One region of the Hahella aquimaris genome, then DNA from elsewhere that is predicted to be linked to it. Evidence: predicted binding sites of a transcription regulator. Region 1 holds the regulator's gene; each other region holds the start of a gene.
What was found. Region 1 encodes FNR, which switches genes on or off when oxygen is low (the NO sensors DNR and NnrR bind a similar motif). Its sites were predicted from a motif close to TTGATNTANATCAA; they were not measured.
Positions count from the first base shown of each region.

Region 1 (4,167 bases):
CGTACTGAAGGCTATTTGGACAAAGTTTACTCAAACTACAAATAGAGAGCCTTTACACCTGACTTAAGGCGGCTGAAGTCCGCCTTATCCACTCCTCCATCTCCTTGTGAACTTCGTCGGTAGCTCGACCACTGGTCTCAATGGGAGCGCCTACTTTCACCTTAATCAATCCAGGGCGCTTGCTGATACTGCCTGCCGGCCAACAGTCGCCAGCATTATGCGCAACCGGCAGCAAAGGAACGCCTGCGCTGACCGCCAGCAAAGCGCCGCCCTTGTTGTACTTACCAACCTGCCCGGGACGAACCCGCGTTCCCTCAGGATAGATCACAACCCAATAACCTGACGTCAAACGCTCTTTACCTTGCTTCAGCAACTGTTTAAGCGCCGCCGACGGTTTACTTCGGTCAATAGCGATAGGCTTCAATCTTTTCAGAGCCCAACCAAAAAATGGAATTTTCATTAACTCTTGCTTAAGCACAGTGCATTGAGGACGGAATATTACCCCCAACAAATATGTTTCCCAGGCGCTTTGGTGATTGCTGACAACCACACAACTCGTTTTCGGAATATTCTCCAGCCCCTCAATCTCATAACGTATGCCACAAACAACCCGCGCCCACCAAAGAGCGAACACATTAAACCGAGACACGATGTAATAGCGCTTTTCAAAATTGACGTAAGGACCGACCAACATCCCAAACAAAGAAGTGATGATGACGCCCCAAGCATACCCAATGTAAAAAACGAAAGACCGAAATAGCTGAAATGCCTGCACTTTTGCCCGCCTTTTTTCAATGCCCGCAAAGGATATCAACTCCCCGCCCAAAGCTGCAATGAATGTTATCCCTCAACGCCCCAGAAACCCAATGTTTGAGGGCTTTTGCGACTAAAGTACACCCTCTTAAGCGGCCACCCGCTCACCCCTTGACCAATATCAAGACGCCCTATCGGGAGCTGGATACACTGAACATGGAGAGAGGGGGGATCCACTTGCCAACAAGTGTGACAGCAGGCGCGCGCGCTAAAATCGCCGACCATGATAATCAAACGCGCGCAGGTGTTTTCTTACCTGGTTGGAGACCCAATATGCCAGTTGGAAAGGTTGTCGAACAAACAAAACAAAATGGGGGTAACGATAGCTGGGTCTATTTGCTCAACTCCCCCCCCAAGGAATTCTCCAATGAGAACTGGAGCGTCTTGGACGAGGGAATCTATAACGCAGACTATCGCAACAGCTCCCTGGCTCGATATTACGAAGGCGGATTCGCATTGAGCATTCAGGCGCCTTGTTTTAATACACTCGTTAGCGCGGAAAATTACACCCGCCGACTCCCATCCATGAACGCAAATCTGCAGAAGTACATCGACTATGTCGTCAAGGAAGTGAGGCTACTCAAGCAGAGCCTTCCTATCGGTTGTCAGGTTAAGTACCTGCATTGGTTCGGCGATCTGGTGCGCCAGCTTACTCCCGCAGCGCAAACGCAGGTGATGTACTATTTAGGCCGGGAGTTCAAGCTGAACTTCGGCGCCGATGCCCGCCATGTCATTGAGCTGGACGCCCGCCCAGACTCAGAGGAAGCGCTAGCACTGATCAAGGGATTGGGTTTTAACATCATCTGCATCAATGACCCCGGTGAGTATGCACAGTCCTGCCCTATTGAGGAGCTTAAGGATTGGCTGCAAACCATCAGGGCATTCGACTTCAGAGCCGTTTACCTGCGCCTGAAAGTATCTCCAGCCACCTACCCCACACTGTCCCAGCATCTTGAGGAAATTCTGACGGAAAGACCGCAAGGCATTCTTCTTTCCAGCCATAAGCCAGAATTCGCCAGCACGCCAGGTCTGGAAGCAGCGTTAAAAGATTTCAAGCGACGCATTAAGTCCGCATCGTTTATTCCGATCACACAGGACTTTTTCGCTCTACCCTGGACGGGCTTAATAAGCCAAGGAGTCAGCTGTCTACATGGTGTCGGATTGGGCGCATTCTCTTACACGCCCCATTACCAGTTGCGCAACGCCACACAGCTGGATGACTACTACAAAATCCTCGACAAAAGCGAGCTCCCGGCAAGAGCAATTCGTTACACTCAGACACAGCTGTAACAAAAGGTGAAAGCTATGTAAAAACATTGGCGAGTGTAGGTTTTCCCTGTAAATTTCCTGCTGTGGGGATTTGCTTTTAAACAGCTATTGGCTATCCTAGAAGCCTCTTTAAGCAGTTTCACTCATTCAGCCACGAGGCGACCGATGGAAAGCAAGCATATAGCAACCTCCTCTCCTTTTACCTTACACAGGGGCTGCCATGAATGTAACTTGAGCAAGCTTTGCATTCCTATCGCAGTCGGGGCTGAAGACATTGATCGCCTGGAAGAAATCATTCGCCAAGGGAAGATGCTGAATCGCGGCGAATATATCTTTGAGCAACATACGCCATTCCGCTCCTGTTTCGCAGTTCGCAGCGGCGCAATCAAAACATTCACCGTGTCAGAGGAAGGCGAGGAGCAGGTAACTGGCTTCTACCTGCCTGGCGAGATTATCGGCTTGGACAGCGTCAGCATGGAAAAATATTCCTGCTCCGCCGTCGCCCTTGAGCGCACCAGCGTATGTGAAATTCCTCTGGAAAAGTTTGAAGACCTTGCTTCAGACATCCCCAGCCTACAGCACCATTTTTTCTCATTGATGAGCAAAGAGATCCAGGAAAGCAGGCAGCTCACCATGTTATTGAGCAAAAACTCTGCTGAAGAGCGCATTGCCTCGCTTTTACTATCCCTGTCGACTCGCTTTAGTCGTCGTCGCCTGTCCGGCACAAACTTCAGACTCCCTATGCCTCGCAGTGATATAGGCAACTATTTAGGCTTGGCCGTCGAAACTGTAAGCCGGGTTATTACCCGCTTCCAGAACAATGGCATTATTAAGGTCCAGGGAAGGGAAGTTCAGATATTGCAATTGGAAGAGCTGCAGAAAATTCTTCGCCACGATACCAAGTGTCTGGAACACCAGAAGGAATCAGCCCTTAACGCTCGTTAACGGGTCTCTTCCAAGCAGTTTTTAGCTGGCTTCACGCCGCCGCGCTGCTGACACTGCTCAATCAACGCAGGCAGATAGCGGCGCCAGGGAAGCTGCTTGACGCCGAAAGTGTTGCGCAACTTGATACACCCCAACGCCCCATTTGCGGGAAGCGCCACCCCAGGCAACACGTCAGCGCCTTTTTTCTCAATCAGAGCCTGCAACATTTCTTCCTGACCAAACGCCTGCAGCACAATCGCCTTCAACAATTCATAATGGGTGACAGCTTCAGCGCCGGCATAATGGTAAACGCCCCACACAGAGATATTACAGCTCAACTGCTTGATAACAGCGTCTACGACCCTCGCTACATCATCCACCGCAACGGGAGTCAGTTGCATATCGGTGCTGGCGTTCAGGCGCTTACCTGAAGACAGTGCTGAAAGCATGGTCTGCAGCCAGCCTTGAGCGCCCGCCTCCAGTAACCAACCAACCCTCAAGATCAGATGCTTGCTATAGTTTTCCTGAAACCATTGCTCACTCTGCAACTTTGTCCGCCCATACACAGAAAGAGGACGCCCTTTATTGGCGGAAATATAGGGATTCTTTTTGACACCATCAAAAACAAGATGACTGGAGATGTGAATAATCGGCGCCTTCCATAAACCCGCTACCTCTGCCACCGCCTCGCAAGCGGATACGTTAACTTGGTACGCCAGGTCCGGATGCTGCTCCGCCTTGAACAGATCGCTCATCTCCGCGGCATGAACGACGAAATCCGCTGACGGCATCGCCTTCATTCCCCTCACAATCGCATCGTTGGTCATCAGAAACTGCTCATAGGGAACGCCCTCCACCGCCATGCCGCTCTGCTGCAAACGCTGAGCTATAGCCCTGCCTAATGGCGAATCAATTCCCGTCACACAAACAATCACTCATGTACCCCTTAAATGCTTCTCTTAGCCTTTGGCAACCCCCAGAATGCGGGCCGCACGAAGATATTATGTTAACAATATTGGCTGCTTGATGGGATTTTCGCAAACCCGATACACCGGGCTCTATCCGCATCATTTCGCTTAACGCTGCGCTTTAAATTCCTTCCAAACGATTAAGGTATACCCTGGGAACCCGCGAGGTCATGCCCGTAAATAAAGTATAGGA
Region 1 covers NZ_CP132203.1:4,015,050-4,019,216, forward strand. Annotated here, with positions in the region: gene O5O45_RS17750 (substrate-binding periplasmic protein) at 1-45, shown strand, start outside; gene O5O45_RS17755 (lysophospholipid acyltransferase family protein) at 53-826, opposite strand; gene O5O45_RS17760 (hypothetical protein) at 1,087-2,103, shown strand; gene fnr (fumarate/nitrate reduction transcriptional regulator Fnr) at 2,248-3,027, shown strand; gene O5O45_RS17770 (SDR family oxidoreductase) at 3,024-3,941, opposite strand; gene alr (alanine racemase) at 4,096-4,167, opposite strand, start outside.

Region 2 (4,167 bases), 2.9 Mb from region 1:
AGTTGTTGGCGAACAGGCGCTGACCGATTTTCATGGCGTTTTCATCTTTAGCCAACTCCTCAATCGGCGTGGCTGCAAGCTTGGCGAAAATCGGAGCGTAGGTTTCTTCCGCTTTTTTAACTTCCGCTTCCCACTGGTTTGCGGAGGTCCAGCCGAAAACGCCTTTGTAACTGCCTAACCCGGGGTAAAAAACCAAGTAACCCAGTCCGAAGACAATGGTTCCCATGAACAGAACCAGCCACCAGCGGGGCAGGGGATTGTCATACTCTTCAATGCCGTCGAACGAGTGACCCATGGTCTGCTCGGTCTCGGTATCGAACTTCTGGCTTTTGCGGGTGACCCACAACAACCAGGCGCAACCAAATATTGATCCCAGGACGATAAAAGATATCCATCCGGTCCAGAAACTAGTCATGTTTTTTAGTCTCCGCTTCGCGTACTGACTTAGCGTCCGCTTCGTCATCTTCAAAGGGTAGGTTCGCAGCTTCGTCAAACGTTTTCTTTTGTTTGGAGCTGAAGGCCCATACCACTAAGCCGATAAACGCCGCCATGATTAACAGGGTGGCTAACCCACGGACAGTATTAATATCCATTGAACTTACCGTTTGATTGCCGTACCCAGTTGCTGCAGGTAAGCAACCAGGGCTTCAATCTCATACTTGCCTTCAACCATTTCCGCTGCGCCATCGATGTCCTCTTGGGTATAAGGTACGCCAACTTTGCTGAGAGCGTTCAATTTGGCCGCAGTTTTTGATGGGTCCACTTTGGTGGTGAACAACCATGGGAAAGCAGGCATGTTGGATTCCGGAACCACATCGCGGGGGTCGTACAGGTGAGCCCGATGCCAGGCGTCGCTGTACTTTTCTCCTACACGGGCCAGGTCCGGACCAGTACGCTTGGAGCCCCACAGGAATGGGTGCTCATAAACGGATTCACCGGCGACAGAGTAGTGGCCGTAGCGCTCAGTTTCCGCACGGAACGGACGAATCATCTGTGTATGGCATACAGTGCAGCCTTCACGGATGTAAATGTCGCGTCCTTCCAACTGCAATGCGTTCAGCGGCTTGAGGCCTTTAACCGGTGTCGTCACTTCTTTGGTAAAGAACAAAGGTACGACTTCAACGAGTACACCGAAGCTGATTGCGATCACGATCAGAGGGATCATCAAGCCAAGGTTTTTCTCGACGACTTCATGATTCATCGAATTCTCTCCCTCTTAGTTAAACAGCATGTGGAACAGAGTCAGCTTGCGCCAGCGCATCAATTGCCTTGGCGTCGCTCTGTCTGACGGTTTTCCAGGTGTTGTACGCCATGACCAGCATACCGGTCAGGAATACGGCTCCGCCCAGGACACGCACTGCGTAACCAGGGTAGCTGGCGTTCAGCGCTTGTACGAAGCTGTAGGTCAGGGTGCCGTCTTCGTTAACTGCGCGCCACATCAGTCCTTGCATGATGCCGTTGACCCACATTGCTGCGATGTACAGTACAGTGCCGATAGTCGCCAGCCAGAAGTGGACGTTAACCAGCTTGACGCTGAACATTTCTTTCAGGCCGTACAGACGAGGAATCAGGTGGTAAAGCGCGCCGATGGAAATCATCGCAACCCAGCCCAGAGCGCCGGAGTGAACGTGGCCGATAGTCCAGTCAGTATTGTGGGACAGCGCGTTGACGGTCTTGATGGACATCATCGGACCTTCGAAGGTGGACATACCGTAGAAAGACAGAGATACGACCAGGAAGCGCAGAACCGGGTCGGTGCGCAGCTTATGCCATGCGCCGGACAGGGTCATCATGCCGTTGATCATACCGCCCCAGGAAGGAGCCAGCAGAATCAGGGACATAACCATCCCTGCGCTTTGCGCCCAGTCAGGCAGTGCGCTGTAGTGCAAATGGTGCGCGCCGGCCCATACGTAGATACTGATCAACGCCCAGAAGTGAACGATGGACAGACGGTAGGAGTAAACTGGACGCTCCGCCTGCTTGGGTACGAAGTAATACATGATGCCCAGGAAGCCGGCGGTCAGGAAGAAGCCTACCGCGTTGTGGCCCCACCACCACTGCACCATCGCGTCGATTGCGCCTGCGTAAATGGAGTAAGACTTCATGGCGGAAACGGGAATCGCCATGCTGTTGCCGATGTGCAGAACGGCGACAGTAATAATGAATGCGCCGAAGAACCAGTTAGCGACATATATATGCTTGCTTTTGCGCTTGGCGACCGTGCCAAAGAAAACGATAGCGTACGCCACCCAGACAACCGCGATCAAAATGTCGATCGGCCATTCCAGCTCAGCGTATTCTTTGGACGTGGTGTAACCCAGAGGCAGCGTGATAGCGGCCAGTACGATAATCGCCTGCCAGCCCCAGAAGGTGAAGCTAGCCAGACCGTTGGAAAACAGAGACGCCTGACTGGTGCGTTGGACTACATAGTAGGAAGTTGCGAAAAGTGCGCAGCCGCCGAAGGCGAATATAACGGCGTTAGTGTGCAGAGGTCTCAATCGACCGAAGTGGAACCATGGATAGTGAGTATTTAGCTCCGGCCAGACCAGCTGTGCTGCGATAAGCACGCCGACAGCCATGCCCACTATACCCCAAACAACTGTCATGATGGCGAACTGACGCACCACCTTGTAGTTGTAGGTTTCGTTAGCACTTACTGTATTCATTAGTGACTATTCCTACCCTGAGTTGATTAATACGGCGCAAACCTGCTGGCGAGTTCGTTATGCTTTTGCAATGTTGAGTTGTCGCCCAGTTCGAATGTCAGGCTTTCAGGATCCAGAAACCAGGGGCCTCTTTTTCCTCCCCCTCGACAGCGGGCCGAAGCATAAGAGCTGCGCAATAGGGCTGTCAACTGAATATGCTTGGCCAAGTCATTATCTCCACATATTTTTTCCCCTGCTTGATATGCATCAAACGCGTTATAAACCGGAGGGCGGATGCGTTAGTTCAGAAGGGGAGCGTCTGTCTTCGACTTTACTGCAAGGGAAGTCTTAGGGCATGTGAAGCAATGACCAAAGGACAGGAAATCCCTCTCACCCAATGCCTAAATAACTACTAGAAATAATAGATGATTTTTGGCTTATTTCTGGTCAATTTTATATGGGATGACTCCTTCCTTTAATAAAGGAGGCGAGATCGTGATAATAGCGGCCTTCGCGCAAAGATGAATATTTGTTCAGATCGCAGTCTTTATTGGTTTTTGGTTGAGGGAGGGCGCATGCGCTTCATGGTCGACGGTCCGGAACAGGCCGGGAAAGTTCTTTTATTCGCTCATGGCGCCGGCGCGCCGATGGACTCTGATTTCATGTCCTTTATTACACGGGAGATCAGCACCGGTGGCGTTAAGGTCGTGCGCTTTGAGTTTCCCTACATGCAGGAGCGCCGCGATAACGGAAAGAAGCGCCCGCCGGACCGTCAGGAGAAGTTGCTGAGCTGCTTCGCAGGGGCGCTGGAGAACTGCCCTCCTGACAGGGAGATTTTTTTGGCGGGCAAGTCCATGGGGGGGCGCATGGCCAGTATGCTGGCGGCGGATTTACCGGAAGGCGATTCCAGGGTGCAAGGTTGGCTGGCGTTTGGTTATCCCTTTCATCCCCCTGGCAAACCGGAAAAGCTCAGGACTGAGCACTTGGCGGATATTTCACTTCCCGGGTTGGTGCTGCAGGGCGAGCGGGATCCATTTGGCGATCGCTCTGAGAATATGGAGAAGTATTTGAACGAGCAAAGCGCTGTAGTCTGGCTGCCCGATGGCAATCATGATCTGGCTCCGCGCAAGGCTTCAGGCCTGACCAAAGAGCAAAACTGGCGAACGGCGGCGCAGGCGGCGTTGGCCTTTATGCTTCGCTGATTTGCCCGGGGCGATAGGATCGACGACAATAGCGGCCTTTACCCAGCCGCGCATTGGCGCGTCGATGAATTGATGATTGGAAATGCCCGGATGTCGCAAAAATACCCTGCCAGCTCTTCCCGTAAACGCTCTCCTTTAAGTTCCGGCAAATACTCCGCTATCGGACTTCTCGCCTACTGCCGACCTGGATTCGAAGCAGAATGCGCCCAGGAGCTGCAGAATATCGCCTCGCTGCAGTTTGTTTACGGTTACTCGAAAATAGAAAAGGGGGCAGGGGTTGTGTTTTGGCGCTGCTCCCAAGGCAATGCGCTGGATGTGTA
Region 2 covers NZ_CP132203.1:1,115,014-1,119,180, forward strand. Annotated here, with positions in the region: gene ccoP (cytochrome-c oxidase, cbb3-type subunit III) at 1-415, opposite strand, end outside; gene O5O45_RS05215 (cbb3-type cytochrome oxidase subunit 3) at 408-593, opposite strand; gene ccoO (cytochrome-c oxidase, cbb3-type subunit II) at 599-1,201, opposite strand; gene ccoN (cytochrome-c oxidase, cbb3-type subunit I) at 1,221-2,666, opposite strand; gene O5O45_RS05230 (alpha/beta family hydrolase) at 3,221-3,847, shown strand; gene rlmM (23S rRNA (cytidine(2498)-2'-O)-methyltransferase RlmM) at 3,938-4,167, shown strand, end outside.
Region 2: the regulator FNR is predicted to act here: its motif matches at 2,903-2,916, upstream of ccoN (cytochrome-c oxidase, cbb3-type subunit I).

Region 3 (4,167 bases), 430 kb from region 1:
AATCGTCCGCCGGGATCAACTGCCAAACCTGACAATGACGCGCTGAGTCCACCTTAGTGGCGTCCCAGCCTTCTTTCGCCAGACGCTTGGCGGCGCTCTCCACGCCTTCGCGCTTTTCCCCCACCAGCCAGATATGCTGTGCGTGTTTCACTGCTGGCGCGACAACGGATAGCATCAAGTCCAGCATTTCTCTGGCCTTCGGCATAAACAGGGCGATCTGATCCCATTGCGCGTCAGCAGGCAACGCCAGATCCGTAAATAACCGCTCTTCCGCTACGGCGCCCCGGCAGGCGTTTACCGCCGTGTGATCCCAACTCAGAACGCTGACCTCTGCGCCAGTCTGGCGCAGGTCCGCAGCAATGGCGTCTGCGGGCGGTGAGCACAATAATATTCGACCGCTCAACTGCTCACGTTGGCGTAACAGTGCTTGGCTGGGATTACTTAACTGGCTCATGCGGGCCTCGGAATACTGATAACTTCGCCCAATGTGGCGTATTCATCCGCCCCCAGACGGGACAGCGGGTTCACCTGCATTGCGTCCACTTTGTGACGGCCTTTGGCGTCCGTCGTCATCACGCTATCGTCCACAAACAGTTTTTCGATATTGAGCAGCACCATCGCCTGGGGCACGCTGCCCAGCTCCACCACTTCCTGCACGCGGCACCCAAACGCCAAACGACATTCCGCCAATCTGCCCAACTCAAAACCTTCGAAGTCCACCAATGACAGGTTAAGCCCTGGCAGCTCGGATTCGCCGTAAGGCAGCGTCCGGGACGAGTCCGTCACCGCCTGCGCCATCTCACGACCGGCGATATGCACCGTGCAGGGCGCGCCAACCTGCAAATTGCTGCGCGTATCTTTCAGCTCTCCGCTGGGCTTTTTACCGATGGAAATGGCAATGGTGGGGGGCGCGCTGGAAATCGCGGTGAAATAGGAGAACGGCGCCAGATTCATGCCTCCATCCTCATTGCGGGTCAGCGCCCATGCAATGGGACGAGGGATGATGGTCTGCGTCATCCAATGATAGATTTTGGTCGCTTCTAATTGCTGGAAGTCAATATACATGAGGGACTCTGTCGCGTTGCGGTGGCTTGAAGTTGCTAAAGCCCGCTATTTTAAGCCCGCCAGCCTCTTTTTTCTAACCTTTACGAAGAGTTGGGGAAATAATGACGCCCAAACAAAGGACTATATAAAAAGACCTATTGAGACAGATAAAAATGTGATCAGCATCCACTCAATCTTTGTATCATTGTGTAACACTGCTCAACATTCAGTCAGGGCCACCCAGGTAACCAAGCCTGGAGAGCCCTGACGTTATAAAAACAATAACGTCCATCAACCTGTCGCGCCAGGAACCCAGAAAGTTATAACAAACCCTGGCGCCGGAGTCTGCAGCCATGCCGTCAGCAGATCCCAGGGCAAAGAGGCGCCACAATGAGCATATCCCCAACGCTATCGTCGATGCTGTTTATCGTCTTGTTGAGTCTGACTACGCCTTCCTTTGCGGTGACGCTGCAAGGCGTGGACGTTCCAGAATCCCTGCCGTCGAAAGGCGACCGTCCTTCTCTCTTCTTAAATGGCGCAGCCACTCGCCGCTTTCTTGTCTTTGTCGACGTGTATGTCGGCGCGTTGTATGTGGAGCGCCCGAGTCATGAGGCGCAAGCACTGCTTACCGATGAAGGGCATCGGCGCATGGAGTTCACCATGTTGAGAGACGTGCGCGGCCGCAAAATCGCTGACGCCTTTTACGAAGGCATGCGTCTGAATATCAGTAAGCAGCAGGCGGAGGACATCCGGGGAGAGATTGAACAGATGGTGCATATGTTCGATCAAAAGCTGGAAAAAGGAGACACCGCCGTTGTGGAGTATATCCCTGGCGTCGGGGCGCAAGTCTGGCTGGACGGGCGGGATCGCGGCGTCATTCCCGGCAAGAAGCTGTTCGACGCCATTCTTTCCATTTGGATTGGCGACTACCCTGTCAGTCAGGACTTCAAAGCAGGCATCCTGGGGGCGCCGCAACAGTCGGCGAGTCGAACGGCTGACCGGAATTGACTCCGGTCAATATAAGCGTTACCGGGGATATTGCCGCTGAAAGAGGTTGACCTGAGTCAAACTTGCTTTAGCGGACCTCGCCATAATCCAACTAAAGATCACCTTATCATCGATCAGCCAAGTTGGAGATTCATTATGTACATCGACGAAACCATCATCGCGGGTTTACTGGTAGTAGGCATGACCATCGCATTCTTCGGCGGTGTATATGTCGTACTGAAAAAAGACAACGACAAGCATCAGAAACATCATTAATGACAGGCTTTGTCGCCACCTTGGCGTCAGTAGTCCTGCTTCCATTGTAGTTCGACGCCGCCGAAGCCGGACTGTCCACCAGTGGTCGTCTCCAGGTTGAGGTTGGGGTTCAACTCCACCTCGACGGAACCTTTCCACGGCTGCGCCGGATCTGGAGTCCGCTCCAGCTCCAGGTAGACGCGTTCAGTCAGATATTTGCCCACGCCGACGGACACGCCGCTGCCATTATCAGTTTCCTGCGTGTCGACGGATAGCGTGTCCACCCCCAGCAAATCGCGGGTGGTGGCGATGGGGTCAAAGAAACTGCCGCCTTCCCCACGCAGCGTCTGCACCGCCGCCGCTAAACGATACGCCTGAATCGGCGTGATGTTGCGCACTGACTTGCCGAACATAAGCTGCGACAGGATTTCGTCCTCGGGCAATGGCGGATTCGAACTCAGGTTCACCTTCAGCGACGCCAGCGACCCGGACAGCTCTGCACGGTATTCCGTGTCTTTGCTGGTGTATACGCCAACGATAAACATGGTGAAGCTGTCGTTTTCAAACAGCACCTCCCCTTCCTGCAGATCGAACTTCTTGCCAAACACCTCGAAGGTGCCGCGCAAAGTTTCAAAATTGCCGCGATAGGACGCGGATTCCAGCGGCCCTTTGGCGAACACACGGCCTTTCAGTTCCGCCTCCAACCCGCGCCCGCGGAGAAAGGCCTGCTGATTGACAATCAGACGGATATCCAGAGCGACCTTAGGCAAAGGCAGGATGCTCTCATCCTCCAGTACTTCTTTAGCCACCTCACGCACTTCAATCTCCGGAATATCACGGCCCAGCGCCGCATCCAGCATCATCGCGAACGGCAACACTTCCACTTTCCCGCTAAGCAGCAGGTTTTTGAAGTCACCTTCCAGCGTCAGCTTCCCGGACACCGCCCCCTCCATATCGGAGCGACGCAGAATACTGGCGTTGGTGGCGATCAACTGCAGTTCTATCGGTTTGTCGTCACTTTCTTCACCGCCTTTCAACTCATTCCAATCCACATGGCCAAGCAGCTCCAGCTTGCCGGAGCCGCCATCGCTGGCGGAGCTGTCGCTCATGGTCATTTTCCGGCCAGCGAACGCCAGATTGGCCTGAGCGTCTTTGAACAAGGTGCTGGTGATGCGGTTTTCGTAAAAACCATCCTGCAGTTTCAAATCGCCATTTAACAGAGGATCGCCAAGAACGCCCTTGGCGGTCAGGTTCAGATTCAGGTCGCCGGAAAAGCGGTGAATATCAGGGTCCAGCAGGAAGTTGAGCCAACGCGTCTCCAGGTTGCCCGCCACCGCCACGTCCAGCGGAATCTTGCGCACGTCCAGTTCACCCTGCAGTTGGTTGAGGAAATCCAGGTAAGTGCGCGCATTGATATCCAGCTTCACCCTGCCGGTCTGCATATCGTCTTTCTTGATGACCGTCACCAGCGATAAAGTCTCGTCTTCCTGAGTGGCGATATCGGTATGTAACTGCAGCGGGTATTTTTGCTTCCGCCCTTTGTCGTCCTGGCCTTCAATGTCCGTAGCGTAGGCGACATAACCATCTACTCTGGGTTGTTGCAGCGACCCCTGCAGTCGCAAGTCCGTATTCAACACCCCATGCTGCATTTGCCAACCCAAGGCTTGCAGACTCTGCGTGTTCACGCCCGAGCCGTTCAGCGAAACGTCGAACCCGGTTGGCCGCCACCAGCCAGACAGATCGATACGTCCGGCATCGCCCAGGTTTGCGCTCAAGGAAGAAATATCCACACCCTGCGTCCCGCCGCTTCCTTCACCGCTCACCACAAACGGCAAAGTCGAGTAACGCCCCGCTGTGTGCAGCCGACCGCTGACTTTAGGG
Region 3 covers NZ_CP132203.1:3,580,951-3,585,117, forward strand. Annotated here, with positions in the region: gene O5O45_RS15880 (class I SAM-dependent methyltransferase) at 1-454, opposite strand, end outside; gene O5O45_RS15885 (flavin reductase family protein) at 451-1,065, opposite strand; gene O5O45_RS15890 (chalcone isomerase family protein) at 1,435-2,052, shown strand; gene ccoM (cytochrome c oxidase subunit CcoM) at 2,188-2,307, shown strand; gene O5O45_RS15900 (translocation/assembly module TamB domain-containing protein) at 2,334-4,167, opposite strand, start outside.
Region 3: the regulator FNR is predicted to act here: its motif matches at 2,099-2,112, upstream of ccoM (cytochrome c oxidase subunit CcoM).